Regions from separate parts of the Kluyvera sp. STS39-E genome, predicted to be linked through region 2. Evidence: predicted binding sites of a transcription regulator. Region 2 holds the regulator's gene; each other region holds the start of a gene.
What was found. The regulator CRP, encoded in region 2, controls carbon source genes, mostly activating them, when cyclic AMP is high. The targets are predictions, from matches to a motif close to ATGTGANNNNNNTCACAT.
Positions count from the first base shown of each region.

Region 1: a site for CRP is predicted at 6,173-6,190, ahead of AB4K05_RS04085 (ABC-F family ATPase). Genes of this name have one in related genera too.
Region 3: a site for CRP is predicted at 2,635-2,652, ahead of aaeR (HTH-type transcriptional activator AaeR). Genes of this name have one in related genera too.
Region 4: a site for CRP is predicted at 3,321-3,338, ahead of AB4K05_RS23555 (arabinose ABC transporter substrate-binding protein). Genes of this name have one in related genera too.

Region 1 covers NZ_JBFQGA010000002.1:109,930-117,471, forward strand. Annotated here, with positions in the region: gene AB4K05_RS04070 (LacI family DNA-binding transcriptional regulator) at 1-402, opposite strand, end outside; gene AB4K05_RS04075 (MFS transporter) at 702-2,003, shown strand; gene AB4K05_RS04080 (TIM-barrel domain-containing protein) at 2,018-4,384, shown strand; gene AB4K05_RS04085 (ABC-F family ATPase) at 4,478-6,070, opposite strand; gene ldtB (L,D-transpeptidase) at 6,287-7,207, shown strand; gene AB4K05_RS04095 (GntR family transcriptional regulator) at 7,288-7,542, opposite strand, start outside.
Region 2 covers NZ_JBFQGA010000005.1:18,548-26,089, forward strand. Annotated here, with positions in the region: gene AB4K05_RS11865 (triphosphoribosyl-dephospho-CoA synthase) at 1-69, opposite strand, end outside; gene mdcA (malonate decarboxylase subunit alpha) at 69-1,724, opposite strand; gene AB4K05_RS11875 (hydrolase) at 1,974-2,996, shown strand; gene AB4K05_RS11880 (YheU family protein) at 2,993-3,211, shown strand; gene AB4K05_RS11885 (phosphoribulokinase) at 3,270-4,133, shown strand; gene AB4K05_RS11890 (OsmC family protein) at 4,250-4,654, opposite strand; gene crp (cAMP-activated global transcriptional regulator CRP) at 4,959-5,591, shown strand; gene AB4K05_RS11900 (YccS/YhfK family putative transporter) at 5,645-7,542, shown strand, end outside.
Region 3 covers NZ_JBFQGA010000001.1:26,880-34,421, forward strand. Annotated here, with positions in the region: gene yhdP (AsmA2 domain-containing protein YhdP) at 1-38, shown strand, start outside; gene tldD (metalloprotease TldD) at 139-1,584, shown strand; gene aaeR (HTH-type transcriptional activator AaeR) at 1,676-2,617, opposite strand; gene aaeX (p-hydroxybenzoic acid efflux pump operon protein AaeX) at 2,778-2,981, shown strand; gene aaeA (p-hydroxybenzoic acid efflux pump subunit AaeA) at 2,989-3,921, shown strand; gene aaeB (p-hydroxybenzoic acid efflux pump subunit AaeB) at 3,927-5,894, shown strand; gene AB4K05_RS00145 (NAD-dependent succinate-semialdehyde dehydrogenase) at 6,011-7,465, shown strand; gene AB4K05_RS00150 (barstar family protein) at 7,493-7,542, shown strand, end outside.
Region 4 covers NZ_JBFQGA010000015.1:24,502-32,043, reverse strand. Annotated here, with positions in the region: gene araH (L-arabinose ABC transporter permease AraH) at 1-609, opposite strand, end outside; gene araG (L-arabinose ABC transporter ATP-binding protein AraG) at 624-2,138, opposite strand; gene AB4K05_RS23555 (arabinose ABC transporter substrate-binding protein) at 2,200-3,180, opposite strand; gene AB4K05_RS23550 (DJ-1/PfpI family protein) at 3,429-3,986, opposite strand; gene AB4K05_RS23545 (non-heme ferritin-like protein) at 4,617-5,120, shown strand; gene AB4K05_RS23540 (DUF2766 family protein) at 5,193-5,444, opposite strand; gene azuC (stress response protein AzuC) at 5,527-5,616, opposite strand; gene AB4K05_RS23530 (MFS transporter) at 5,828-7,252, shown strand; gene AB4K05_RS23525 (RpiB/LacA/LacB family sugar-phosphate isomerase) at 7,314-7,542, opposite strand, start outside.

The DNA.
Region 1 (7,542 bases), on a different contig from region 2:
AATATGCGGATCGTCAATTCCCAACAGAATCGCCGCCTGGGTTTCCGGTTCATTCATCCGCGAGAGAAACAGCGCTGGATCGCTGTCGTTTTCTTCCAGCGCGCAGTAGCGCAGCCGCACCTCATGAGCCGACAGCGCCTTGCTGATGCTTTGGATAACGCGGTAGTAAAAGATATCCGAGCGCTCATCAAATGCCCGGGGCGGCGCAAAGACAATCAGGCTATTTAGCAGCATTCGTCCCGCGGCCATCCCATCCATCACCCCCAATTCACGCGCGCAGGCCAGCACCTGTTCACGAGCACGCGGACTGGTGTTGGCCTTCCCTGCCAGCACCCGCGAAACGGTGCTGGCGGACAGCCCGGTGCGCGCGGAAATTTCGGCAATTTTCAGCTTCTTTTCCATTTTGTGATCTGCCTCTAATTCGAAAATGAAAGAATTTTCATGACTAGAAAACCTTACGTTTCCTGACCTGAAATAGATATTCGTAATGTATCTCAGCCACTCATGAAAAAACGTGCACCAAACCTGCTTTCCCGGGTTTTTGTTCTCTTCTATGGTGAATTGGTAGAACAACTTCCATACAAGAATGATGGATCATCATAAAAATAATATCGCAGATAATCAAAAGCTTATTAAAAGTGGTGTGACAACTCTCCACGCAGTTATCTCACCGTTCCCTACACTATCCTGTGGAGTTCCCTATGAGTCAGGGTATCAATAATGAAATGGCCGTCAGCAAGCCGCGCCGCATAGTAAAAAACTTGCGTTGGTGGGTGCTGGTGCTGTTTTTACTCGGCGTCACCGTTAACTACATCACCCGAAATTCTCTGGGGATCCTCGCCCCTGAGTTGAAAACCAGCCTCGGTATCACCACCGAGCAATACTCGTGGATCGTCGGCGCATTCCAGATTGCCTACACCCTCTTCCAACCGCTATGCGGCTGGCTGATTGACGTTATTGGGCTGAAGCTCGGCTTTATGATTTGCGCCGGGCTTTGGGCGCTGACCTGCCTGATGCATGCGGGCGCGGGAAACTGGCTGCATTTGGCTATTCTGCGCTTCTTTATGGGTGGCGCAGAAGCAGCGGCAACGCCGGCGAACGCCAAAACTATTGGCGAATGGTTCCCGAAATCCGAGCGTCCAGTTGCCGCAGGTTGGGCGGGCGTCGGCTTTTCTATTGGCGCGATGCTCGCGCCACCGATTATCTACTTTGCCCATGCCTCCTTTGGCTGGCAGGGCGCATTTATGTTTACCGGCGTGCTGGCAATGCTGTGGGTGGTGTTGTGGTGGGCGTTCTACCATAACCCGGACCAGCACCCGAATCTGAGCAAAGAAGAGCTGGACTACATTCGCCAAGACAATGAAGCACCAGCGGTAAAATTACCGTTCCTCACCGCGCTGAAAACCGTCGGCAAGAACAAACGTTTCTACGGTATTGCCATCCCGGCATTTATGGCTGAACCAGCCTGGGCGGTGATGAGCTTCTGGGTGCCTTTGTATCTGTCCAAAGCCTACGGCATGGACCTCAAGCAAATTGCCCTCTTCGCCTGGCTGCCATTCCTGGCGGCGGATCTTGGCAGCGTCGCCAGCGGCTATCTCACTAAACTGTATGTCCGTCTGTTCGGCTGCTCGCGGGTGAATTCAATCGTCGCGTCCTCGGTCAGCGGCGCTTTCCTGATGCTGTCTTTGGCGGCGATGGCCTTCACCGATAGTCCGTACGTTGCCATTGCGCTCATCTCCATTGGCGGTTTCGGCCACCAGATTATCTCCTGCATGCTGAGTGCACTGGTGGTGGAGTCCTTTGATAAAGGCCAGATGGCTACCGTGAACGGCATGCGCGGTTCCGCCGCGTGGATCGCGAGCTTTATTTTCTCCCTGATTATCGGGGTTACCGCTGACAAAATCGGCTTTAACCCACTGTTTATCGCCATGGGCTTCTTTGACCTAATTGGCGCTTTCTTCCTGGTCACCTTTATTGCTGAACGTCGCGCAAAACGCGCCTGAGAGTGGATGTAAAAATGAAAACGCTGAAAAACTGGACCCTGCAAAAACAGTCAAACCATCACGTTGAACTGTGTGTTGATGGCCAGCACACGCTGTGTCTGTACGTACTGGAAGAGAATCTGTTTCGCGTACTGCTGAAACGCAAAGGCGAGCTGGCACTTGATCGCACCTGGAGCATTGCTCCGGCGCAGGATGTGCCATGGGAAGGTCGCCTCCGTGACGATCTCAGCGGCTTTAGCCTGCCGGGTTGGACGCTCAGCGAGCAGGACGATACCGTTGTTATCGCTACCGAATCCCTGCGTGCGACGGTCCACCAGCCGCTGTGGATCGAGTGGCACTACCGCAACGCCGAGGGCGAATGGCAGCCGCTGGTCAACGACCGTCCGACTAGCGCCTATCTGGTTAACGCCCACGGCGACGGTGTTGCGCACTACCAAAGCCGCCGTAAGGACGAGCGTTTTTATGGCCTAGGCGATAAAGCCGGGGATTTACAACGCGGTGGCAAGCGCTATGAGATGCGCAACCTTGACGCCATGGGTTATAACGCGGTAAGCACCGACCCACTGTACAAACATATTCCGTTTACCATCACCCGCCGTGATGATGTGAGCTTCGGGCTGTTTTACGACAACCTCAGCAGCTGCTGGCTGGATCTGGGCAACGAGATCGATAACTACCACACTGCCTATCGCCGCTGGCAGGCCGAAGCGGGTGATATCGACTATTACCTGTTCACCGGCGAACGTGTGCTAGATGTGACCAAAGCCTTTGTCCGTCTGACCGGTAAAACACTGTTCGGGCCCAAATGGAGCCTCGGCTACAGCGGTTCCACCATGCACTACACCGATGCGCCCGATGCACAAAACCAGTTGATGAACTTTATCCGCCTATGTGATGAACACGCCATTCCATGCGATTCGTTCCAACTTTCTTCGGGTTATACCTCGATTAACGGCAAGCGCTATGTGTTCAACTGGAACTACGACAAAGTGCCGCAACCGAAGGTGATGAGCCAAGCCTTCCATGACGCAGGCCTGCGTTTGGCGGCAAACATCAAGCCGTGTCTATTACAGGATCACCCACGCTACAACGAAGTGGCCGAGAACGCGCTGTTTATTCGTGATTCCGAAAGCGACGCGCCAGAACGTTCCAGCTTCTGGGATGACGAAGGCTCGCACCTCGACTTCACCAATCCACAAACCGTGGCCTGGTGGCAGGAAGGCGTAACCCAGCAGCTGCTGGAGATGGGCATTGATTCCACTTGGAATGATAATAACGAGTTTGAGGTGTGGGACGGTGAGGCGCGCTGCCACGGTTTTGGCAAAGAGATCGCCATCAAGCACATTCGCCCGGTGATGCCGCTGCTGATGATCCGCGCCTCGATGGAAGCTCAACAGCGCTTTGCGCCCAACAAGCGCCCATTCCTGATTTCCCGTTCCGGCTGCGCCGGGATGCAGCGCTACGTGCAGACTTGGAGCGGCGATAATCGCACCAACTGGGACACCCTGCGCTATAACACCCGCATGGGGCTAGGGATGAGCCTTTCTGGTCTGTACAACTTAGGTCACGATGTTGGCGGGTTTTCGGGCGATAAACCGGACCCGGAGCTGTTCGTGCGCTGGGTACAAAACGGCGTAATGCACCCGCGTTTCACTATTCACTCGTGGAACGATGATCATACCGTCAATGAACCATGGATGTATCCGGGCGTAACGCCTGCTATCCGCAGCGCGATTGAACTGCGTTACCGTCTGCTGCCATACCTTTACACCCTGCTGTGGCAGGCGCACGCCGACGATGAGCCAATGCTGCGCCCTACCTTCCTCGACCACGAGCACGATGAACAGACGTTCGTGGAGTGCGACGATTTCCTGCTGGGCCGCGATATTTTAGTCGCCAGCGTAGTCGAGGCCGGCGAGCGCGAGCGTCGCGTGTGGCTGCCGGATAACGAAACCGGCTGGTACGATTTTTACACCGGCGCGTGGTTTAGCGGCGGACAGTGGGTCACGCTTGATGCGCCGCTGGAAAAACTGCCGCTGCTGGTTCGCGCCGGTGCAGGTTTGCCGTTAAGCGAGCGGATTAGCTTTGTTAACGCCGTGGAAGACAACACACGTGAGTTGAAACTGTTCCCAGTCAAAGGCACCGGTAGCACAAACGGGCTGTTGTTTGAGGATGATGGCGAGTCGTGGGGCTATCAGCAAGGCAATGCGCTATGGCTGGAATGGGAGATGGTGTGCGACGGTGCGAGCATTAATCTGAAGGTGAATACGCGCGGCGATTATCGTCCAGCGTGGAAGGCGCTGAAGGTAACGTTACCGGCAGGTGAGATGCGTAAGCTGTTGATTAACGGCGAAGAAAGCGGTGAGTGGGTGCAGGGATAACCCTCACCCCGGCCCTCTCCCAAAGGGAGAGGGAGCAAACCTCATCACCGAGCGGTCCCCTCTCCCTTTGGGAGAGGGTTAGGGTGAGGGAAATTACTCGACGCCTTTAGTACGCAGGTAATCTTCGTAGTTACCGGTGAAGTCCACCACGCGCTCAGGCGTAATTTCAATCACACGGGTCGCCAGCGAGCTGACGAACTCACGGTCGTGAGAAACGAAGATCAAAGTTCCCTGATACATTTCCAAAGCCATGTTCAGCGATTCAATCGATTCCATATCCAAGTGGTTGGTTGGTTCATCCATCACCAGGATGTTCGGTTTTTGCATCATCAACTTACCGAACAGCATGCGACCCTTTTCCCCACCGGACAGTACCTTGGCAGGTTTTTTGATATCGTCTTGGCTAAACAGCAGACGGCCGAGGAAACCACGAACAACCTGCTCGTCGTCACCTTCTTGTTTCCACTGGCTCATCCAGTCAAACACAGAGAGATCGTTATCGAAATCTTCTGCGTGATCCTGCGCGTAGTAACCAATTTGCGCATTCTCAGACCATTTCGCTGTACCCGTATCGGCCTGAAGCTCACCGATCAAGGTTTTCAGCATGGTGGTTTTACCCACGCCGTTCGCGCCTAGGATTGCCAGCTTCTCGCCCACTTCCAGCAGCAGATTGACGTTTTTGAACAGCGGACCGTTATCAAAGCCTTTGCTCAACTCTTCTACTGCCAGCGCATTACGGAACAGTTTTTTATCCTGCTCGAAGCGGATGAATGGGTTCTGACGGCTGGAGGCTTTAACTTCATCAAGCTTGATTTTATCAATCTGACGCGCACGAGACGTTGCCTGACGGGATTTAGAGGCGTTGGCGCTAAAGCGGCTAACGAAGGACTGCAGGTCAGCAATCTGCGCTTTTTTCTTGGCGTTGTCCGCCAGCAGACGTTCACGCGCTTGGGTCGCCGCGGTCATGTATTCGTCGTAGTTGCCTGGGTAAACGCGCAGTTCACCGTAGTCCAGATCTGCCATATGGGTGCAGACCATGTTCAGGAAGTGACGGTCGTGCGAGATGATAACCATGGTGCTGTCGCGCTCGTTGAGCGTCTGCTCCAACCAGCGAATGGTGTCGATGTCCAAGTTGTTCGTCGGTTCATCGAGCAGCAGAATGTCTGGGTTTGAGAACAGTGCCTGCGCCAGCAGCACACGCAGTTTCCAGCCGGGAGCGACTTCACTCATCAGACCGTAATGCTGCTCAACGGGAATACCAACGCCCAGCAGCAATTCGCCCGCGCGGGATTCCGCAGAGTAGCCGTCCATTTCGCCGTAGAGCACTTCGAGGTCGGCCACTTTATAGCCGTCTTCTTCGCTCATTTCAGCCAAGCTGTAGATGCGGTCGCGTTCTTGCTTCACTTCCCACAGTTCGCCGTGCCCCATGATCACGGTGTCGAGTACGGTAAACTCTTCAAAGGCGAACTGATCCTGGCGCAGCTTACCGATGCGTTCGTTGGGATCGAGGGAAACGTTGCCCAGCGTCGGTTCTAAGTCGCTGCCGAGGATTTTCATAAAGGTAGATTTGCCGCTCCCGTTAGCGCCAATCAGGCCGTAACGGTTGCCGCCGCCAAATTTGACGGAGATATTTTCGAACAGCGGCTTACTGCCAAACTGCATGGTAACGTTGCTGGTAACTAACACGGGAGTATCCTGAAGAATGTGACAAACCGCCTATTGTGCCACAATTGAGAATAAAAAGCGCTCGTCATCGCTGGAGACTAATTCGTAACAGAAGTGAAAAAAATGTGATTTAGTACACATCCGAATTCCATGCGGCAAGGAATGCACATATAATGCGCTTCTACCAACAGGCTAAATTCCTAAACAACCGCCGTAAGGCACTGATACCTCGCACACATGAACATGAAATTAAAAACGATTTTCGCTGCGGCGCTTGCTGTCGTGGGCTTTTGTAATTCGGCATCGGCGGTCACCTATCCGCTGCCGACTAACGGTAGCCGTATTGTCGGTCAGAATCAGGTCATCACGATTCCTGAAGACAATAAGCAACCGCTGGAATACTTCGCAGCCCAGTATCAGATGGGTCTGTCCAACATGCTGGAAGCAAACCCTGGCGTGGATACCTACCTGCCAAAAGGCGGCACCGTGCTGAATATTCCTCAGCAGCTGATCCTGCCGGATACCGTGCATGAAGGTATTGTGATTAACAGCGCGGAAATGCGTCTGTACTACTACCCGAAAGGCACTAACACCGTCATCGTGCTGCCAATCGGTATTGGTCAACTGGGCAAAGATACGCCTATCAACTGGGTCACCAAGGTAGAGCGTAAGAAAGCCGGTCCAACTTGGACACCAACGGCGAAAATGCACGCTGAATACATTGCTGCAGGCAACCCACTGCCAGCCGTTGTTCCTGCCGGTCCTGATAACCCTATGGGTCTGTACGCGCTGTATATCGGCCGTCTGTATGCTATCCACGGCACCAACGCCAACTTCGGTATCGGCCTGCGCGTGAGCCACGGCTGTGTGCGTCTGCGTAACGAAGACATCAAGTTCCTGTTCCAGAACGTGCCGGTCGGCACGCGCGTCGAGTTTATTGATGAGGCGGTGAAAGCCACCACTGAGCCAGACGGCAGCCGCTTTATTGAGGTTCACAACCCACTGTCGACGACTGAAGCGCAGTTTGAAGGCGGTGAAATCGTTCCGGTCACGCTCAACAAAGCAGTACAGGCTGTAACCAGCCAGTCCGATGTTGATCAGAGCATCGTTGACCAAGCGGTTAAAAACCGTTCCGGTATGCCGGTTCGTCTGAACTAAGCAGATTGCCCGGCGGCGCTATGCAGACCGGGCATAGACAACGATCGTAAAAATGGCGGGTTATCACCCGCCATTTTTTTTTAGCCGTTATTCACAATCACGATGCCGCCATGATCGTAACGATAGTGGCAGTGTGCATACTCCAACGGCGTCCCGTCGTCGAGATAGATAACCTGCTCCACTTCCAAAATCGGATCGCCCACTTCGCAGTGCAGGTACTGCCTGTCGCGTTCGTCCGGCTTAATGGCTCGCACCACGCGGTACGACCCCATCATCTTCAGTCCAAGATTGTCCTGCACGTAGCGAAACACCGAGTTTTCCAGATGCCCTTTGCT
Region 2 (7,542 bases):
ACACTGCGTGGCGGTTCGCGCCAGCCATTCGGCACCGCCTTCAACCTGAATCTGGGGCAGAAGTTTCATTACCAGCTCCGGAATTTCGCAGGTGGGTTGTAAAGACCGCCGGACCATTCAACCAGATCCGACACGCTACCGGCTGCCAGCAGAGAACGCGTGGCATCAGTGCGGCGAATTCCCATATCTTCTGGGTAAACGACCTTGCCGCTCTGACGCAGTTCGGCTACGCGTTTCGCGTCAACGCCCAGACCGATATCGGTAATCCCCGCGACGGCAGCCACCATCGCACGACGTTCTTCGAGATCTTTTGCGCGGTAGAGGTAGGCGATACCTTCTTCAGTCAGCACGTGGGTCACGTCATCACCGTAGATCATGACAGGAGCCAGCGGCATACCGGAGCTTTTCGCCACTTCAACGGCATCGAGTTTTTCAACGAACGTTGGTTTCGCGCCGGCTTGGAAGGTTTCGACCATCTGCACGACAAGTTTCTTACCGCGCTGCATTGGGTCTGGCTCAGTTATCATGTTCAGCCAGGCCGGAGTCGCGTGGCGGCGACCGTGCGGATCGTGACCCATGTTAGGTGCACCGCCAAAACCGGACAGACGACCACGTGTCACCGTTGATGAGTTGGCATAACCATCAACCTGCAAAGTGGAGCCAATAAACATATCGACTGCGTACTGACCTGCCAGCTGGCAGAACGCGCGATTAGAACGCATGGAACCGTCGGCACCGGTAAAGAAGACGTCAGGACGGGCGCGGATATACTCTTCCATACCCAGCTCGCCGCCGAAGCAGTGCACGCTTTCCACCCAGCCGCTTTCAATCGCTGGAATAAGCGTAGGATGCGGGTTCAGCGTCCAGTGTTTACAGATCTTGCCTTTCAGGCCGAGCTGTTCACCGTAGGTTGGCAGCAGCAGCTCAATCGCCGCGGTGTTAAAACCGATACCGTGGTTGAGCGACTGCACCTGATGTTCCGCGTAGATGCCTTTAATCGCCATCATCGCCATCAGGATATGTTCTTGTTTAATCAGGCGTGGGTCGCGGGTAAACAGCGGTTCGATAAAGAACGGTTTGTCGGCAACAACCACGTAGTCAACCCATGACCCCGGAATGTCGACGCGCGGAAGATCGCACTCGTCGTCCACCAGCTCGTTCACCTGTGCGATGACGATACCGTCATGGAACGCGGCGGCTTCTACCAGCGCTGGCGTATCTTCAGTACTTGCGCCGGTGTAAAGGTTACCTTTGCGGTCGGCTTTAAAACCGGCAATCAGCGCCACGTTCGGCGAGAGATCAACATACAGACGGGAATACAGTTCGATGTAAGTATGGATAGCGCCAATTTCCAGCAGGCCATCTTCCAGCAGCTGCGAAATGCGCAGGCTTTGGGTACCGGAGAAGGAGAAGTCCAGCTTGCGGGCGATGCCTTTTTCAAAGATATCCAGATGTTCGCTACGCCCGACGCTTGGCATGATCATGTGCAGGTCGTGCACAATCTGCGGGTTCACCTCAGCCAGCATGCGGGATAAGAAATCTGCCTGCTTTTGGTTATTCCCTTCTAATACCACGCGGTCACCCGGCGCGATCAGTTTTTCCAGCATGGCGGTCAGGTCTGCGGTCGGCAGTACCTTGCCCTGCACCGGAATGGAAGCCAGACGTCGCTGTTTTTCCGTGCGACGTGTGTTCCAGACGCGTGCTGGTGTTTGCCCAGATAACATTATTAACCTCCTGATTCAGCTAATCATTTTGATTGCTTAACACGGGAAAGAGTGTGCACCCTGGTGAGAAAGTCATCAATTAAGCGTAGGCACAAATCATTAGCTTAAGAGTAATAATTGAAGTAACAATTTGTGATTAGGATCAGATTCAGCGGGGACAAAAAGGGCTACCGATGCCTCATTTTCATAAACACGATGGCAAAGTGGCGGTATAGTAGGCGCCAGATTTTAAGTAAACATCGCCGAGTTATGACTGAAACTACCCACCACGACCTCAACATCGACACTTCTAGCAGCGCGGACTTCGTGCCGATGCGCGGCATCAGCAATCGTCATCTTCAGACGATGCTGCCGCGTCTTATCCGCCGCAAGCTGCAGTTCACGCCCTGCTGGCAGCGTCTTGAGCTGCCGGACGGTGACTTTGTCGATCTGGCCTGGAGCGAAGATCCCGAAGCCGCGCGTCATAAGCCGCGTCTGGTGGTCTTTCATGGCTTGGAAGGCAGTTTGCACAGCCCTTATGCTCACGGTCTGATTAACGCCGCGAAACAGCAGGGCTGGCTCGGCGTGGTGATGCATTTTCGTGGCTGCAGCGGCGAACCGAACCGTCTGAACCGTATTTATCACTCCGGTGAAACGGAGGACGGCACCTGGTTCTTACATTGGCTGCGACGCGAATTTGGTGAAGTGCCAACGGCGGCGGTGGGCTATTCGCTCGGCGGCAATATGCTGGCCTGCCTACTGGCCAAAGAGGGTGATGACGTTCCGGTGGATGCGGCGGTGATTGTCTCAGCACCGTTTATGCTCGAAGCCTGCAGTTATCATATGGATAAAGGCTTCTCACGGGTTTACCAACGCTATCTGCTGAACCTACTCAAAGGCAACGCCGCGCGTAAGCTCAAAGCCTATCCCGGCTCGCTGCCGGTGGATTTACGCCAACTGAAGAGCATGCGACGTATTCGCGAATTTGATGACTCGATAACCTCGAAGATCCACGGTTTCGCTGACGCCATCGACTACTATCGCCAGTGCAGCGCGATGCCGACGTTGAGCAAAATTACCAAGCCGACGCTCATCATCCACTCGAAGGACGACCCGTTCATGGATCACCACTCGATTCCTGCGCAGGAAGAGCTGCCGGAAAACGTGGTGTATCAGCTAACCGAGCACGGCGGTCACGTTGGATTTATCGGCGGCACCCTGCGTCACCCGGAAATGTGGTTGGAAAAACGCATTCCCGCATGGCTGATGACCTGGCTTGGGGCGAAGGCATGATGATCCCCTGGCAGGACCTCGCCCCAGAGACGCTCGACAGATTGATTGAAAGCTTTGTCTTGCGCGAAGGCACTGATTATGGTGAATATGAACGCTCACTTGCGCAAAAGGTCGCCGACGTAAAACACCAGCTACAAACAGGCGAAGCGGTGCTGGTCTGGTCTGAACTCCACGAGACCGTCAACATCATGCCCCGTAACCAATTTCGCGGTTAACTATACTTGTTATCAGGAGGCGCTCGCTTCCTGATAGTCCGTTCAGGGAGTTATTCGCATGTCTGCCAAACATCCAGTTATTGCCGTCACCGGCTCCAGCGGAGCGGGCACCACCACCACCAGCCTCGCGTTTCGTAAAATATTCGGCCAGCTCAATCTACGGGCTGCGGAAGTTGAAGGGGATAGCTTTCACCGTTATACCCGTCCGGAAATGGATATGGCGATTCGTAAAGCTCGCGACCTCGGTCGCCATATCAGCTATTTCGGCCCGGATGCTAATGACTTCGGCCTGCTAGAACAGACCTTTCGCGACTACGGCGTAAACGGTAAAGGACAATCGCGTAAATATCTTCACACTTACGATGAAGCGGTGCCGTGGAATCAGGTGCCGGGAACCTTTACGCCCTGGCAACCGCTGCCGGAACCTACCGATGTGCTGTTTTATGAAGGGCTGCACGGCGGCGTGGTCACACCGCAGCATGATGTCGCGCGTCATGTCGATCTGCTGGTTGGCGTGGTCCCTATCGTTAACCTCGAGTGGATCCAGAAGATGATCCGCGATACCGGCGAGCGTGGACACTCACGCGAAGCGGTAATGGATTCTGTTGTGCGCTCAATGGAAGACTACATCAACTTCATTACGCCGCAGTTCTCCCGCACCCATATCAACTTCCAGCGCGTTCCTACGGTCGACACCTCAAACCCGTTCGCCGCGAAAAGCATTCCATCCCTTGATGAAAGTTTCGTGGTGATTCATTTCCGGAATCTAGAAGGGATCGATTACCCCTGGCTGCTGGCTATGCTGCAGGGCTCGTTCATTTCACATATGAACACGCTGGTGGTTCCTGGCGGGAAGATGGGGCTGGCGATGGAGCTCATTATGACGCCGCTGGTGCAGCGTCTGATGGAAGGTCGCAACTAAACCTTAAGCCTGATAACGCTTCGCTTATCAGGCCTACAGGATATTGCGGAACGTGTAGGTCGGGTAAGGCGCAGCCGCCACCCAACAGTAGCGCGGCGTACGCCCTTGTTAAGGCTTTACCCTTCAATCACTTCGTAAGAGTGGGTAATGTTCACCGCTTTTTCCAGCATCAGCGCCACGGAGCAGTATTTTTCAGCAGAGAGATCGACCGCGCGGGATACCGCGGCGTCTTTGAGCTCTTTGCCGGTCACAATGAAGTGCAGGTTGATATGAGTAAACAGGCGCGGTGCTTCTTCACGGCGTTCGGAGGTCAGCTTCACTTCACAGTCGGTCACGTTATAGCGACCCTTTTGCAAAATCGACACGACATCAATTGCGCTACAGCCACCCGCGGCCATCAGCACGACTTCCATTGGGCTTGGCGCTTTATCACCGGAGTTGCCATCCATCAAAATCTGGTGGCCTGAAGCGGACTCACCGAGGAAGGTTAACCCTTCAACCCATTTCACACGTGCTTGCATATTTTTTAACTCCAAGGTTGCAAATTTCTTCTCAGATTACGCGTACATAACAATTCTCGCAATGGAAGGCGATCGTCGTCATGCTGAAGCGAGACACCAGGAGACACGCGGCTAAAGCTATGCTAAAACAGTCAGGATGCTACGGTAATACATAAACGTACTGCAAGTATGCAGAGGACATCACATTACAGGCTGCGGCACGACTCGACAGCCGACTTCCCAGGTAACGGGAAGGATACTATTGCAACCAGTGGCTGCAATGTTTTTGCCGCTGGGAAGAGCTTATAACAGAGGATAACCGCGCATGGTGCTTGGCAAACCGCAAACAGACCCGACTCTCGAATGGTTCTTGTCTCATTGCCATATTCATAAGTACCCATCGAAGAGCACGCTGATTCACCAAGGTGAAAAGGCAGAGACGCTGTATTACATCGTAAAAGGCTCAGTGGCAGTACTCATCAAGGACGAAGAAGGCAAAGAGATGATCCTCTCTTACCTCAACCAGGGCGATTTTATCGGCGAGTTAGGCCTGTTTGAAGAAGGCCAAGAACGCAGCGCATGGGTACGTGCAAAAACCGCTTGTGAAGTTGCTGAAATCTCTTATAAAAAATTCCGTCAGCTGATTCAGGTTAACCCAGACATCCTGATGCGCCTTTCTTCGCAAATGGCTCGTCGTCTGCAGATCACCTCTGAAAAAGTTGGCAACTTGGCCTTCCTGGACGTGACCGGACGTATCGCCCAGACCCTGCTGAATCTGGCTAAACAGCCGGACGCAATGACCCACCCAGACGGTATGCAGATTAAAATCACCCGTCAGGAAATCGGTCAGATTGTAGGTTGTTCCCGCGAAACCGTGGGCCGCATCCTGAAAATGCTGGAAGATCAAAACCTGATCTCCGCACACGGCAAAACCATTGTCGTTTACGGTACCCGCTGATCCCGCATAAACGGCATATTGTCTGAACAGTATGCCGTTTTTATCTATCCCTTATGTGGCGCAGGCTGATTTACCATCCGGAAGTCAACTATGCACTGCGGCAAACGCTGGTGTTATGTTTGCCGGTCGCCATTGGCCTTCTCTTCGGGCATCTTCAGCAAGGTCTCTTGTTCTCTCTGGTTCCAGCCTGCTGCAATATCGCCGGTCTCGACACGCCGCATAAACGCTTTTTTAAGCGTCTGACCATCGGCGGTTGCCTGTTTGCTGGATGTAGCCTTGCCGTACAGTTGCTGTTGGCACGTGACATCCCGCTGCCTTTAATACTGACCTGTCTTGCACTGCTCCTCGGCGTCACGGCGGAGATTAGCGCACTGCACGGGCGACTATTGCCGGCATCGCTCATTGCCTCAATCTTTACCCTAAGCCTCGCGGGCAATATGCCAATCTGGCAACCGCTGCTGCTCTACGCGCTGGGCACGCTATGGTATGGCTTATTCAACTGGTGGTGGTTTTGGATGTGGCGGGAACAGCCGCTGCGCGAATCGTTAAGCCTGCTTTATCGCCAGCTTGCCGACTACTGTGAAGCCAAATATAGCCTGCTGACCCAGCATACCGATCCGAATACCGCCCTGCCCCCGCTGTTGAACCGTCAGCAGAAAGTGGTGGATTTAATTTCCCAATGTTACCAGCAGCTACACATGCTGGCAGCCAATCAGCATAACGACTACAAGCGCCTGCTGCGCGCCTTCCAGGTTGGCTTGGATTTGCAAGAACATATCTCCGTCAGCCTGCACCAGCCAGAAGAGGTGCAAAAACTGGTTGAACGTAGCCATGCTGAAGCGGTGATCCGCTGGAACGCACAAACCGTCGCCGCCCGCCTGCGTGTTCTGGCGGACGATATTCTCTACCATCGCTATCCCAGCCGCTTCACGATGGAAAAACAGATAGGCGCACTGGATAAGATTGCCCACCAGCACCCGGATAACCCGGTAGGACAATTCTGCGCTTGGCACTTCAGCCGCATTGCTAAAGTACTGCGCGGGCAACGTCCCCTCTATCCGCGTAACCTGATGGCGGATAAAGAGCGTCGACTGCCGCTGTTCCCGGCGCTGAAAAGCTATCTGTCGCTGAAATCACCGGCGCTGCGCAACGCCGCTCGTCTGAGCGTGATGCTCAGCATCGCCAGTCTGATGGGAGTAGCGCTACATTTACCCAAGCCATATTGGATCTTGATGACGGTCCTGCTAGTCACGCAAAACGGCTACGGCGCGACGCGGGTACGTATTTTCCACCGTGCGGCAGGCACGCTCGCCGGCCTTGTTATCGCCGCCATCGCTCTGCACTTCCATACACCGCAGGGATTGGCGCTTTCCGGCATGTTAATCATTACCCTCGGTAGTTATCTGATTATTCGCCGTAACTACGGCTGGGCGACCGTGGGATTCACCGTTACCGCGGTATATACGCTGCAAATACTGACGCTCAACGGGGAACAATTTATCGTGGCCCGCTTTATCGATACCATCATCGGCTGCCTGATTGCCTTCGGCGGGATGCTATGGTTGTGGCCACAGTGGCAAAGCGGCCAGCTCAGGCAAAACGCTCAGGCGGCACTGGAGGCCGATCAGGAAGCGATTCGTCTGATCCTAAGCCCCGACCCGCAGGCGCCAAAGCTTGCTTACTTACGCATGCGCGTAAATCAGGCGCACAACACGCTATTCAACACGCTCAATCAGGCAATGCAGGAGCCGGGGTTTAACTCGCGCTATCTGGAAGACATGAAGCTGTGGGTGACCCACAGTCAGTTTATCGTCGAACATATCAACGCCATGACCACGCTGGCACGTGAACACGAAATGCTAACGCCCAATCTGGCGCAACAGTATCTGGAGTCATGTGAAATTGGGCTTCAGCGCTGTCAGCAGCGTCTGGAGTATGATGAGGCGGGGAG
Region 3 (7,542 bases), on a different contig from region 2:
AAGTGCTGCGCCAGGCGCGTAGCGAGAAAAAGCCATGATTTGACGCAAGCCTTGAATTGCCTCAATCTCATAACACAAACACCCGGAATGCAGGCCCGAAATGCGTAAAGCGCGCGGGCATTAACGAGTAGCGAAATAATGAGTCTAAATCTGGTAAGTGAACAATTGCTGGCGGCGAACGGCCTGAATCATCAGGATCTGTTTGCCATTCTTGGTCAACTCACGGAGCGCCGTCTTGATTATGGCGATCTCTATTTTCAGTCCAGCTATCACGAATCCTGGGTTTTAGAAGACCGTATTATTAAAGATGGTTCTTACAATATCGACCAGGGCGTTGGGGTACGTGCGGTAAGCGGTGAGAAAACCGGTTTTGCCTATGCCGACCAGATTAGCCTGCTGGCGCTGGAACAAAGCGCACAGGCAGCGCGAACCATCGTGCGTGATAGCGGCAATGGTAAAGTACAAACTCTCGGTGCTGTGGAATATTCACCACTGTATACCACGCTCGATCCGCTGCAAAGCATGACCCGTGAAGAGAAGCTGGACATTCTGCGCCGCGTTGACCGCGTAGCGCGAGCTGCTGATAAACGCGTGCAGGAAGTGACCGCCAGTCTGACCGGTGTCTATGAACTGATTCTGGTGGCCGCAACCGACGGTACGCTGGCCGCCGACGTTCGCCCGTTGGTGCGCCTGTCGGTAAGCGTGCAGGTAGAAGATGACGGCAAGCGCGAGCGTGGTGCCAGCGGCGGTGGCGGCCGTTTTGGCTATGACTATTTCCTCGCCGACCTCGATGGCGAAGTCCGTGCCGATGCGTGGGCGAAAGAAGCGGTGCGCATGGCGCTGGTGAATCTGTCGGCGGTTGCAGCCCCGGCCGGTACGCTGCCGGTGGTGCTGGGCGCAGGCTGGCCTGGCGTGCTGCTGCATGAAGCGGTGGGCCACGGTCTAGAAGGTGATTTTAACCGTCGCGGTACTTCGGTATTCAGCGGTCAGATGGGGCAACTGGTCGCGTCTGAGCTGTGTACTATTGTCGATGACGGCACGATGGCGGACCGCCGTGGTTCCGTGGCTATCGATGATGAAGGAACGCCGGGCCAGTACAATACCTTGATTGAAAACGGCATCCTGAAAGGCTACATGCAAGACAAGCTTAACGCGCGTCTAATGGGCGTGGCGCCGACCGGTAACGGCCGCCGTGAGTCTTATGCGCACCTGCCGATGCCGCGTATGACCAACACCTATATGCTGGCGGGGAAATCGACGCCGCAGGAAATTATTGAGTCCGTTGAGTACGGTCTGTACGCGCCAAACTTTGGCGGTGGCCAGGTGGATATCACCTCCGGTAAGTTTGTCTTCTCCACCTCAGAAGCTTACCTGATTGAAAACGGTAAGGTCACCAAGCCGGTGAAAGGCGCGACGTTGATTGGTTCTGGTATTGAAACCATGCAGCAGGTGTCGATGGTCGGTAACGATCTGAAGCTGGATAACGGCGTAGGCGTGTGTGGCAAAGAAGGCCAGAGCCTGCCGGTTGGCGTGGGCCAGCCAACGCTGAAGGTGGATAAACTCACCGTAGGCGGTACGGCGTAATCCTCTGAATGACCCGATAGCGCAGCGCTTATCGGACCTACGAGCGTAGGTCGGGTAAGCGTTGCGCACCCAGCATAAGCGTGCTGGTGGTTTACCTTCCCATCGGGTCTTCTTCCCCGCGCCCGCGCATTCCCTGATACAACCGAGCGACCTCCACGAAATAATCCGTCAGATAGTTAATACACACCTGCACCTTCAGCGGCAGTTTGTCCTTCTCGGTATACAGCGCATACACCGGGCGCGGATCGGATTGGTAGCGCGGCAGCAGAATTTCCACTTCCCCACGGTTGATCTCATCGATCGCCCACATCAGCGGCACGTAGGCCAAGCCCGCTCCGGCTGACAGCCAACGAGTTAGGGTCATGGGATCGTTGGTGACAAAACGTCCTTGTGGGATCAGTCGCGTAGAGATCCCTTCCGGGGCGATCAGTTCAAACTCGTTATCCGGGCGGACGCTGTATTCCAGCCACGAATGATTCGCCAGATCCGCGGGTTTTTCGGGAACGCCGGCATGTTGCAAATAGCTTTTCGCCGCGCAGATCACCATGGGCATCGACCCCAGACGACGGGAGAAAAGGCTAGAATCCTGCAGCGCGCCGACGCGGATCACGACATCTAGGCCGTCGGCAATCAGGTCCGGCGCGGGAATTCCTGTCACCAGATTGACCGTCAGACCGGGGTACGTTTTCAACATATCGGCGGTGATCCTAGCGAGGACATTTTGTGCCATAGTTGATGAACAACCGATACGCAGCGTACCAATCGGGGTGTTGTTAAAGGCGTAAAGCTGCTCATGAACTTCTTGGACTTCGTACAGCATTCGGCGACAGCCTTGATAGTAAATTTTCCCGGCTTCGGTGAGGCCAATGCTACGTGTACTGCGATTAAGTAGCTTTACTTGGAGTTCATCTTCCAGTTTGGAGACGGTCTGGCTTATCGATGAAACACTCATTTGTAGCTGACGTGCCGCGGCGGTGAAGGATCCTTGTTCGACAACTTTGGCAAACACCGACATCCGTTTTAATCGTTCCATTGTTCACTCTGGCTTAAAAGTGATTTGCATCACACTATGTAGATAAGGCTATAACAGTTACGCTAATATATTGTTAGTCGCATAACTAAATACCCGCCATTTTTGATGGATGGCGTGTAACGTTCCAATCTCATCTGCACGCTAGTCTAGTAAGGTCAACATGAGCCTGTTTCCTGTCATTGTGATTTTCGGTCTCTCTTTTCCGCCGATCTTCTTTGAGCTGCTCTTATCGCTCGCCATTTTTTGGTTGGTGCGTCGAGTGCTGACGCCAACTGGGATCTACGATTTTGTCTGGCATCCCGCGTTGTTCAACACGGCACTGTATTGCTGCCTGTTCTATTTGATATCACGTATGTTCGTTTGAGGTAGATGTGAAAACACTAACAAGAAAAATCTCCCGTACCGCTATTACGGTGATACTGGTCATCCTGGCGTTCATCGCGATTTTCCGCGCCTGGGTCTATTACACCGAATCCCCTTGGACGCGCGATGCTCGCTTTAGCGCCGACGTTGTGGCGATTGCGCCGGATGTATCCGGTCTGATTACCCAAGTCGAGGTTAAGGATAACCAACTGGTCGCCAAAAATCAGATTCTGTTTGTGATTGATCAGCCCCGCTATCAGAAAGCATTAGCCGAAGCTGAAGCCGATGTCTCCTACTATCAGGCGCTGTCCGAGGAAAAAAGACGTGAAGCCGGGCGTCGTAACCAACTTGGCGTGAGCGCCATGTCGCGTGAAGAGATCGACCAGTCTAACAACGTGCTGCAAACGGTGCTGCACCAGATGGCAAAAGCGCAGGCCACCCGCGACCTAGCGCGACTTGATCTCGAACGTACCGTGATCCGGGCACCGGCAGACGGCTGGGTAACCAACCTCAACGTCTACGCCGGGGAATTTATTACCCGTGGTTCGACGGCGGTCGCCTTGGTGAAGCAGCACTCCTTCTACGTGATGGCCTATCTTGAAGAGACGAAACTCGACGGCGTGCGTCCGGGTTATCGTGCTGAAGTTACTCCGCTGGGTAGCAACCATGTATTAAAAGGCACCGTTGATAGCATCGCGGCAGGCGTGACCAATGCGAGCAGCAGCGTCGACACCAAAGGTATGGCGACCGTTGATTCCAACCTTGAATGGGTGCGCTTGGCTCAGCGCGTGCCGGTGCGTATTCATCTGGATAAAGAACAGGGCAACCTGTGGCCTGCGGGAACAACCGCCACGGTGGTGATTACCGGCAAAAAAGATCGTGATGCCAGCCAGATGACTTTCTTCCAGAAACTGGCGCTGCGCCTGCGTGAATTCGGTTAATCGCTATGGGCATCTTCAGCATTGCCAACCAGCATATCCGCTTCGCCGTCAAACTGGCCTGTGCGGTAGTGCTTGCGTTGTTTGTCGGCTTTCACTTTCAGCTAGAAACGCCCCGCTGGGCGGTACTGACGGCGGCCATCGTGGCTGCCGGCCCGGCCTTTGCGGCAGGCGGTGAACCCTACGCCGGTGCCATTCGCTACCGCGGAATGCTGCGTATTGTCGGGACATTTATCGGCTGTATCGCCGCGCTGACCATCATTATCACCATGATCCGCGCCCCGCTGTTGATGCTACTGGTGTGCAGCATTTGGGCCGGTTTTTGTACCTGGGTTTCGTCGCTGGTCCGCGTGGAGAATTCATACGCGTGGGGACTTTCCGGCTATACGGCGCTGATTATTGTCGTCACCATCCAGACTGAACCACTGCTTACGCCGCAGTTTGCCGTAGAGCGCTGCAGCGAGATCGTGCTGGGGATCATCTGCGCGATCGTTGCCGATCTGCTGTTCTCCCCGCGTTCAATCAAGAAAGAGATCGATAACGAACTCGATGCCATACTCATCGATCAATATCGCCTGATGCAGTTGTGCATCAAACACGGTGATAGCGATGAAATGGACCGCGCTTGGCTTGCCCTCGGGCGTCGTACTGCCGCGCTGGAAGGGATGCGCAGCAATCTGAATATGGAGTCCTCGCGGTGGGCGCGGGCGAACCGTCGTCTGAAAGCGCTCAATACCGTCTCGCTGACCATGATTACCCAGGCCTGCGAAACCTTTATTATGCAAAACTCGCGTCCGGAAATCGTGACCGATGCCTATCGTGAACTGTTTGCTGAACCGGTCGAGACGGTGCAGGACGTACATCGTCAGCTAAAACGTATGCGCCGGGTACTGGCGTGGACGGGCGAACATGATACCCCCGTCACCATCTACAGTTGGGTAGGGGCGGCAACGCGCTATCTGCTGCTCAAGCGCGGGGTAATTGGCAACGCTAAAATTAGCGCCCGCGAAGAAGAAATACTGCAAAGCGAAGTGGTGGTGCGTCCGGATTCTGCCGAGCGTCATCACGCGATGATCAACTTCTGGCGAACCACCGTTTCCTGTGCGCTGGGGATCCTTTTCTGGCTGTGGACCGGCTGGACTTCCGGCAGCGGGGCGATGGTGATGATTGCCGTGGTGACGTCACTGGCAATGCGCCTGCCGAACCCGCGGATGGTGGCTATCGATTTCCTCTACGGCACCATTGCGGCCCTGCCGATTGGGGCGTTCTATTTCCTGGTTATCATACCGGCGACCCAGCAAAGTATGCTGCTTTTGTGCATTAGCCTAGCGGTGATGTGTTTCTTCATCGGTATTGAGGTGCAAAAACGGCGGCTTGGCTCGCTTGGCGCATTGGCAAGTACCATCAACATTCTGGTGCTAGATAACCCGATGACCTTCCATTTCAGCCTGTTCCTCGACAGCGCGCTGGGGCAAATTGTCGGTTGCTTTATGGCGTTTATCGTTATCTTGCTGATCCGCGATAACTCTCGCCTGCGTACCGGACGGGTGCTGCTGAACCAGTTTGTATTTGCTGCCGTTTCGGCGATGACCACCAATATGGCGCGGCGTAAAGAGAACCATCTGCCGGGTCTCTACCAGCAGCTTTTTTTACTGTTGAATAAGTTCCCCGGCGATATCGCCAAGTTCCGTCTGGCGCTGACGTTAATCATCGCCCATCAGCGTTTGCGCGACGCACCAATCCCTATCAACGATGACTTGTCTGAATTTCACCGACAGCTTCGCCGCACCGCTGACCGCGTTATCTCTGCCAGCAGTGACGATAAGCGCCGCTACTACTTCACGCGATTGCTGGACGAGCTTGAGGTGTATCAGCACAAGCTGCGCGCTTGGGCTGCCCCGGCTCAGGTTACGGAGCCGGTTGAACGCTTGGTACTTATGTTGCACAAATATCAGGGCGCTTTGACCAGTAGCTAAACCGTTCTATTCTGGCGTTGCAGCGCGAATGCGCAACAACGCCAGATTTCCTCCCCGTCCTCCAGATTCCCTATCCCACCCTATACTTAGAAAGAATCATTTCAGAGGAGGGTGTAATGACCACGCAATCACTGCAGGATAATGACCTTTTCCAGACCGGGTATCTGGTTAACGGCGAATGGCGCCAGCTTGATAGCACTTTCGACGTGCTTAACCCGGCAACGGGGGAGGTTGTGGCAAAGGTAGCCAAGGCTGGTAAAAATGAGACCGAACAGGCGATAGCCGCTGCCGCTAAGGCATTTCCACTCTGGCGTGCAAAAACCGCGAAAGCGCGATCTGAGCTGCTTTATCGCTGGTATCAGTTGATTATCGAAAACAAAAGTTGGCTGGCCCGGCTGATGACTCTCGAACAAGGCAAGCCGCTGAAAGAAGCGGAAGGTGAGGTTGACTACGCGGCGAGTTTTATCCAATGGTTTGCCGAACAGGGCAAAAGGGCGAACGGTGAAATCATTCCGCCGGCTAAACCGGGGTCGCGTATCCTCGCGACGCGTGAACCGATTGGAGTAGTAGCGGCAATCACGCCGTGGAATTTCCCGATGGCTATGTTGACACGCAAACTTGGCCCAGCGCTAGCCGCGGGCTGTACCGGAGTGATTAAACCCGCCAATAACACGCCGCTTTGCGCTTTTGCGCTACTGGCGCTGGCGAAGAAGGCTGGAATACCGGATGGTGTTGTCAACGCGGTCGCGGGCAATACGCTAGAGATCAGCGATGCGATTATGGCAAGCCACGACGTGCGAAAAATCTCCTTTACCGGCTCGACGTCGGTCGGGAAGACGCTGGTGCGTAATGCCGCAGAAACCATGAAGAAGGTTTCCATGGAGCTTGGCGGGAACGCGCCTTATATCGTATTCGAAGACGCTGATATCGATGCGGCGGTGCAGGGCGCTATTGCCAACAAATTCCGTAACGCGGGCCAAGTTTGCGTCAGCGTGAACCGTTTTTATATCCACGACAGCGTTTATGAACGCTTTGTCAGCAAGCTTGCCACGGCGGTAAACGCGTTAAAAGTCGGTAATGGGATGGATGACGGCGTCGTTATCGGGCCGTTGATTGAGGCTTCTGCGGTGAAAAAAGTGCGTGAACACGTAGAAGACGCGGTGGCGAAAGGCGCTAAGGTGCTTGCTGGTGGCAAGGCGCATGAACTCGGTGGCAACTTCTGGCAGCCAACGGTGCTGGGAGAGTGTCAGGAAAAGATGCTGTTGGCGCAGGAGGAGACCTTTGGTCCGCTGGCCGCCTGTTTCCGATTTAGCGACGAAGCTGATGTTATTCATCGCGCGAATAATACCCCATATGGTTTGGCGGCTTACTTCTATACCCAGAATCTGTCTCGTGTGTTCCGTGTATCTCAGGCGCTGGAAAGCGGCATGATCGGTATTAATGAGTGCGCGGTGTCAACTGAGCTGGGGCCTTTTGGTGGCGTAAAAGAATCCGGCTTAGGGCGTGAGGGCTCGGTGCTGGGGCTGGAAGAGTACCTTGAGGTGAAAACGTTGCATATTGGGGGACTGTAGTCCTGTGGGATGGGGAGAGGGCCTAAGATGGAAATCTATACTTTTGATTTTGATGAAATAGAAGACTTGGGCGATTT
Region 4 (7,542 bases), on a different contig from region 2:
GCCGCCAATTGCCAACGTATTGCGGCCAAAGGTCGTTTTGTTCAAAAGCAGGCCGAAAATTATCAGACATCCCACCGTCAACCAGATTGGCGCTGGCAGCCCCAGCCAGTTGGCATAGCCGAGTGCAAAGAAGCGTTCATCCTCAATGCCGACCGCTTTCCCGTCCGAAATGATATAGGCAAGGCCACGCACGATCTGCATAGTGGCAAGCGTGGTGATCAGCGCGTTGATTTTGAGGCGGGCAATCACAAAGCCATTGATAAGCCCGCTTGCCGCGCCAAGCAGCAGACCGGCAAACACGCCAATCCACAGGCTTTCAGTGGCATTGATAACCACCGCCGTCGTCACCCCCGCACAGGCAATAACCGACGCGACCGAGAGGTCAAAGTCTCCAGAGGCCAGACAAAACAGCATCCCGCAGGCAACCATCCCTGACATCGAAATCGCCAAGCCTAGCCCTTTCATGTTGATAAAAGAGGCAAAGTTCGGCACAAACAGCGCACAGCAGATGAACAGCACGGCGAAAACCACCAGCATGCCGTACTGGTCCCAAATTCGGCTAAAGCTCAATGACGAGCCGCGAGCGCGAGGTGTTGTAACAGATGACATCATAATCTCCTTGCTCAGGCGACGGCCTGACTCACTTTAGGCATGGCCAGGCTTAACGCCTGTTGTTCATTGGCGCTTTCATGGTGCAACTCGCCGGATATTTCCCCTTCACGCATCACCACGATGCGGTCGGCAACGCCCAGTACTTCCGGCAGGTCGCTTGAAGCAAACAGCACCGCCACGCCGGAGGCTGCAAGCGCGTAGATGACGTTATAGATTTCGTGCTTCGCGCCCACATCGATACCGCGCGTCGGTTCGTCGAGCAGGATGACTTTCATCTCTTCCGACAGCCAGCGCCCCAGAATGGCTTTCTGCTGATTGCCGCCTGAGAGGTTCATGATCAGCTGCTGCGCGCCTGGTGTTTTGATATTTAACGATTGAATATGGTGTTCGGCGTTGGTCGCTTCCCAGTCGTTATTGATAATGCACCCCGCTCGAATATGCTTACGACGGGCGCTGATATTGATATTGTCACGCACCGAATGCACCGGAATGATACCTTCAGCTTTGCGATCTTCTGGGCACAGCATCATGCCCGCGCGGATGGCCTGCGCCGGTTTATCAATGGTGACTCGCTGCCCATCAATGAAGATTTCCCCGGAGGTTATTCGCGTACCGCCAAAAATGCCTTTCATCAACTCGCTTCGCCCCGCTCCCACCAGCCCAAACAGGCCAACGATCTCTCCGCTGCGTACCGATAGAGAAATGGGGGTTCGCACGCCCGGCGCCTTCACATCTGCCAACCGCAGACGTTCTTCGCCGTATTCGCGTGGCTGCCAACCGTAGATATCGCCGATATTGCGTCCCACCATCGCCTGCACCAGCCGGTCATGGTTAACGGCTTTCATATCGTCGAATGTGCAGACGTAGCGACCGTCTTTAAACACGGTAATTGCATCGCTAATGGCGAAGATCTCTTCCATGCGATGGGATACATAAATGATCGTCCGTCCTTCTTCGCGTAGTTCGCGGATCACCCGGAAAAGATTATCGATCTCCCGTGCAGAGAGTGAACTGGTGGGTTCATCAAAGGCGATGACCTTGGCGTTGCGCGCCAATGCTTTGGCAATTTCCACCATTTGCCACTGGCCGATGGAGAGATATTTGAGCGGCGTATCCGGATCGATATCCAGCCCAAGATGCTCAAGCTGTATCCGGGCTTCGTAGTTCAGCAGTGACCGATTGACGATCCCACCGCGGCTCGGTAACTGCCCGAGATATATATTTTCGGCGACGGTCATCTCGGGAATAAGATGCAGTTCCTGGTAAATAATGGCGACACCCGCATTTAACGCAGCGGTAGTGTCAGCAAATGAAACCTCCTCGCCACGCAACGCGAGCGAGCCAGAGGTGGGAGCATAGTTGCCGCTGAGTATTTTTAGCAGCGTCGATTTCCCGGCACCATTTTCCCCCATCAGCGCATGCACCTGACCGCTATAGCAATCAAAGCTAATATCGGACAGCGCTTTTACGCCGGGAAACGTTTTGCAGATACCGTGGAAAGAGAGATAAGGGGCAGACTGTTGCATAGCAACCTCCACAATCAGCTATCCTTCTCCCCCCGGCTAGCGGGAGGAGAACCATCAGGACTCAGAGGCCTTTTTTCGCCAGCTCTTCTTTGAAGTTGTCGCGGGTAATCAGCACGACGTCGGTGACTGCGGTGAACTTCGGCGGTTCAACGCCTTTTTCCACCCAGTTGTACAGCAGCTCACTGGTTTTATAACCGTGGATATCCGGGCTTGGCAGCAGCGAACCGAAGAAGCCAGTGGCCTGCGCTTTTGACAGTTCGTTGACCGCATCAACGCCGTTGATACCAATCCCAATGACGCTGGCTGCCTTAAAACCTTGGCCTTCGGTAGCACGTACGCCGCCCAGAACGGTGTTATCGTTCATGCCGATAATCAGCCACTGTTTCACCTCTGGATGCTGGACCAGCAGAGAGTTACCGGCATCGAATGCGCCAGGGATATCGTTAGATTTGGTTGGGATCTGGTAGATCTGTTTTTCCGGGAAGCCCGCCGCTTTTATCGCATCCATCGAGCCCGTGGTACGACGGCGCGCAGTGTCCAATTCGTTGGCGGTAATCGCCATCACGCCGGTCGTTTTGACGTCCCAGCCGCGTTTTTGCATCTCTTTATACAGCTCTTGCCCCTGACGCGCGCCAATTTCACTGGCCGCCATCATCACCAGCGGCACCGTATCCATCGGTTTACCCTTCGCGTTGACGAACTGATCATCGACGGTGATAACCTTCATGTCGTAGCTGCGCGCTTTCGCCACAATAGCCGGCCCTAATTTCGGGTCAGGCGTACAGATGACAAACCCTTTCGCCCCGCTTGCCGCCAAGCTATCAATGGCGTTCAAGGTTTTTTCACCGTCAGGCACGGCAATTTTGATAACGTCAAAGCCGAGATCTTTCCCGGCTTTATCAGCAAATTTCCACTCGGTCTGGAACCAAGGTTCTTCAGGCTGCTTGACTAAAAAGCCCAGCTTCAGATTCTCAGCCATAGCTGATTGTGACATAACCGCTGCCAGCCCGATGGCCGCCAACGCTTTGGTAAACTTGTGCATGGTAAACTCCCGCCTTAATGTTCTTTTATGTAGGGAAAAATCAGGGAACGATTTAAATTAGACATAAAACAATGTTTTAGCTGTTTCATTTACAGCGTTAACGTTGTTTAAACATTAATAGCCCGGAATTCACTTTTCAGAAGAGAGCGGCATCACACGGCAGGATTACAGTAAAGTGATGCATAAATTCAGCAGATAATTACATATTGATGGGCGCGAATTGTCAGACAATTCGCGCTAGAGAGAGACTACCAGCGGTAATAAATATGATCGGCGTGGTCACGAACCGGCGCTTCGTCGCCAAGCAGACGAGCCGCGACGGTGAATGCAAAATCAAAAACGTGGCCGAAACCTTTGCCGCTTATCAGATTGCCATCTTCCACAACCGGCGCATCAACGTATTCGCCGTTCTTCACATCCTGCCATAAATCACCTGAACAGACGTAACGACGACCTTTAAGCAGATCATTGCCAGCAAGAACCCGCGCCGCGGCTGAACAAATTGGGCAGATAAGCTTGCCGGCTGCATCGTGGGCCGCGACAAACTTAATCACGTCGGGATCCGCCGCCAGATTCACGCTTCCCTGCGGGCCGCCTGGCAATACGACCGCGTCGTACAGGGTGTCTTGGCGTTCAGCCAGCGTCGCATCCGCCACCATCGGAATATCGTGATAGCTCACGACCGCACGCGATTGCGCGCATGAAATCAGCTCGACGCCAATCTGCAGACGACGCAGGATATCGATAGTGACAATCGCTTCCCCTTCTTCAAAGCCAGAGGCCAGCAGCACTGCAACCTGTTTCATTTTAACTCCTGTCAATTCATATCAAAAAATCCGCCAAGACGGTGAAATAGGCGGAATTTGCATAAGATTAAATACCGAGAACAGAATTTTCTTATCTGTTTCTATCAAAAATGATCTAAAACAAGTTTACATCATTGCAATATTCACCAGCATTACAGCAGGCGTAACAGATATCTCACTAATTATTATTAGCGATTTATTATTCATAATAAACAACGCTGAGTATACCGACTAGGCCTTGATATTCGCTAAAAATACTAGACATAGATCACACTTTAAACTGTATCTGATGTAATACCTTATCGCACTTTTATCAAACATGGTCGCAAAAACACACCAAACAAATAACTAATATAAATCATGATGTTAATGACAGTAAATTCCGAGCTTTAAGCTCAATCCAATATCTGTTGTAACGAAACGTAAAAAGCAAAGCTTAGGAGTTTTCTTGTATTCGTTCTAAGAGTATTATTTTTTAAGATCGATGAGTATTCTATATTTTCGATCGTGCGTATGGACTACAGGTAATACGTAGTCGCACTCAAACGCGGAAATAGCGCATGGTTAGCGGCTATTTAGAACTATGCGATATCACGCGTATCGTTCCTACCCAGTAATAAGGATATTTATATGGCAGTTTCGGGAATGGTTCAAAAGCTTAATGCGCAGATGAATCTTGAATTCTCTGCATCTAATCATTATTTGCGTTTGAGCGAGTGGTGTTCAGAGCATCGACTCAACGGAACCGCAACATTTTTGCGGTCGCAGGCGCAGTCCAGCATAACGCAAATGATGCGTGTGTTTGACTACATGAAGAAATCGGGCGCATATCCGGTGGTAAGGGCCTTCGAAGCCGAAGAAGATAAATGCGCAACCCTTGAAGACCTATTTGTGCAAACCATCGAAGGCCATGAACAACGTACGTTCACGCTGTCTGAATTGACGCAGGAAGCAAAAGTGCTTCAAGACGATAACACCTTGAGTTTCCTGAATGCGCTGGAAGAAGAACAGGAACAGGATGGTATCTTGCTGAAGACGATTCTCGATGAAGTGCGTAGCGCACGCAAAGCCGGGCTGTGCATTCAACAAACCGACCAGCATCTGCTCAACATCATGACCCATCAACCGCATTAATTTGCTCAGCAAGGGCGGCTCATGCGCCCTTGCCTTTCCATCTTCGGACTATTGCGCTGACTGACTCATCGATTAGTGCGCGGTATCCTGCGGCGTAAACTTCAGCTCAATGAGTGCAATCGCTTTTTGAATTGCCCGCTGCGTCACCGGATCGGCACCCGCCGGATGGGTACTAAAATCAATAGATTTCAGTTGTGATGCCATCTTATCGCGCACTTCAACCGGAGCGATAACATCGATGACGTCGAGGATTTGCTTGATGACGAGCTGACAGGCGACCACATCGGAAACCAGCTCATCGTCAGGGGTAAGGTTCTGAGACATTTTTTGCTCCTATTTTGCGGAGCGTAATAGTACCCTACTTTTGCAGAAGATAAAAAAACCTGCCGTGGCAGGTTTTTTTACATCAGAACATAGCGCCTGGCGGTACGTCTTTGAAAGTTTTGCAGTAGTTTTCGAACATGCTTTTGAGGATTTTACGCATACGCTGTTTCATGATGAAGCTCCAGTTCTTTTGTTATGCAGGTGTTATCGTCTTTGCGTACATAATATGACCTGCATCACAAAAATCAACCGTTTTGCGATGTGAATCACATCACTTTTGTTAAAATTGTTAGACTGATAAAAAATTTGTTATATAAATCCAACACTTACCAAATCTACAAAATTTGCAAACATTACGTTTTTTTTTGATAGGGTAACAAACGATGAGTGAGCCTCTCCAAGCTCAGGCAACTCGCGGGGTATCCCCTGCGGCGCTGCTTGTGGCCGGTGCATTCTTTATGGAGTTTCTTGATGGGACGGTGATTGCCACCGCCTTGCCAGATATGGCGAAAACCTTCGGTGTTGAAGCCGTCGATTTAAATATCGGCATCAGCGCCTACCTTATTACCCTCGCCGTGCTGATCCCAGCCAGCGGCTGGATAGCGGATCGCTTCGGTGCTCGTACTATTTTCAGCCTAGCGTTGGCTATTTTCACCGTATCTTCGGTGTTCTGCGGTCTCGCCACCAGCGCCCACAGTTTTGTCGCCATGCGTATCCTTCAGGGGGTAGGCGGCGCACTCATGGTACCGGTTGGCCGCCTTGCCGTACTGCGAACGACGCCCAAGCATCTGCTGATCACCGCAATTGCCACCCTGACCTGGCCGGCGCTCATCGCCCCCATTATCGGGCCACCGCTAGGCGGGTTTATTACCAGCGTGGCGGACTGGCGTTGGATCTTCTTTATTAATGTCCCGTTGGGCATTATCGCCATCATTCTGGCGCTGCGGATTATCCCCAATATTCGCGATGACGAACGCCGTCCTTTCGATCTTCCCGGCTTCTTGGCGACGTCGATCTCAATGGTCAGTTTGGTCTATGCCATGGAGCTACTCGGCGCCGAAAACATGCGCATGGGGCTTATTGCTGCGCTGCTGGTCATTGGCGGTGCGACCTTCTACTATGCGCTACGCCATTTCCGCCGCACGCCGTCACCGATGATCCGTATGGATGCGCTGCAGGTTCCCACTTTCCGGGTCACGATGTATGGCGGTTCCCTCTTTCGCGCGTCGATAAGCGCCGTGCCTTTCTTGTTACCGCTGCTTTTCCAAGTCGGTTTTGGCATGGACCCGTTCCACTCCGGGCTGCTGGTGCTGGCGGTTTTCGTGGGAAATCTGACTATCAAACCCGCCACGACACCGCTGATACGCTGGCTTGGCTTTCGTCGTCTGCTGTTGATTAACGGCGCGCTCAATGTGTTAGCGCTAGTTGCTTGCGCTTTCCTGACACCGCAGACGCCGGTATGGGCAATCATGCTGATACTTTATCTGGGCGGCGTGTTCCGCTCCATCCAGTTTACCGGTGTCAGTACGCTAGCCTTTGCCGACGTTCCCTCAATGCAGATGAGCTACGCCAATACATTGTTTAGTACCGCCAGTCAGTTGGCTATTGGGCTGGGCATTACGCTTGGGGCTATTGGAATTCGTATCGGCGAGAAGATAAGTTCCGCTTTTGATTTGTCCGCCTTGCCGGGCATTAGCTTCCGCCTCGCCTTTCTTTTTATTGCGCTGATTTGCCTTGTCGGCATGATTGATACGCTGCACTTGACGCGTGATGCGGGCAGTTCGGTATCGAAAAAAGTGAAACGCTAAGCTTCAATAAACAAAAAACCCACGCAATGCGTGGGTTTTTACAGCGCTGTTGCGGTTTGGCTTATGCCAAAATCTCACGAACGAACGCTTCAATTTCTTTGTTCTGGCAGTTTTCGAAGAAGCACTGCTGGAAACGCTGACCTGAAACGGCGGTTTTAACCAACTCAGGGTCAATCGCGCGCAGGGTATCCAGGTAGTTTTCTTTCACCACCGCCGCTTTAACCTGATTCAGAATGCCCGCGTTACGCACCTGCGGTTCTTTACGCTCTGGTGGATAACCTTCACCATTG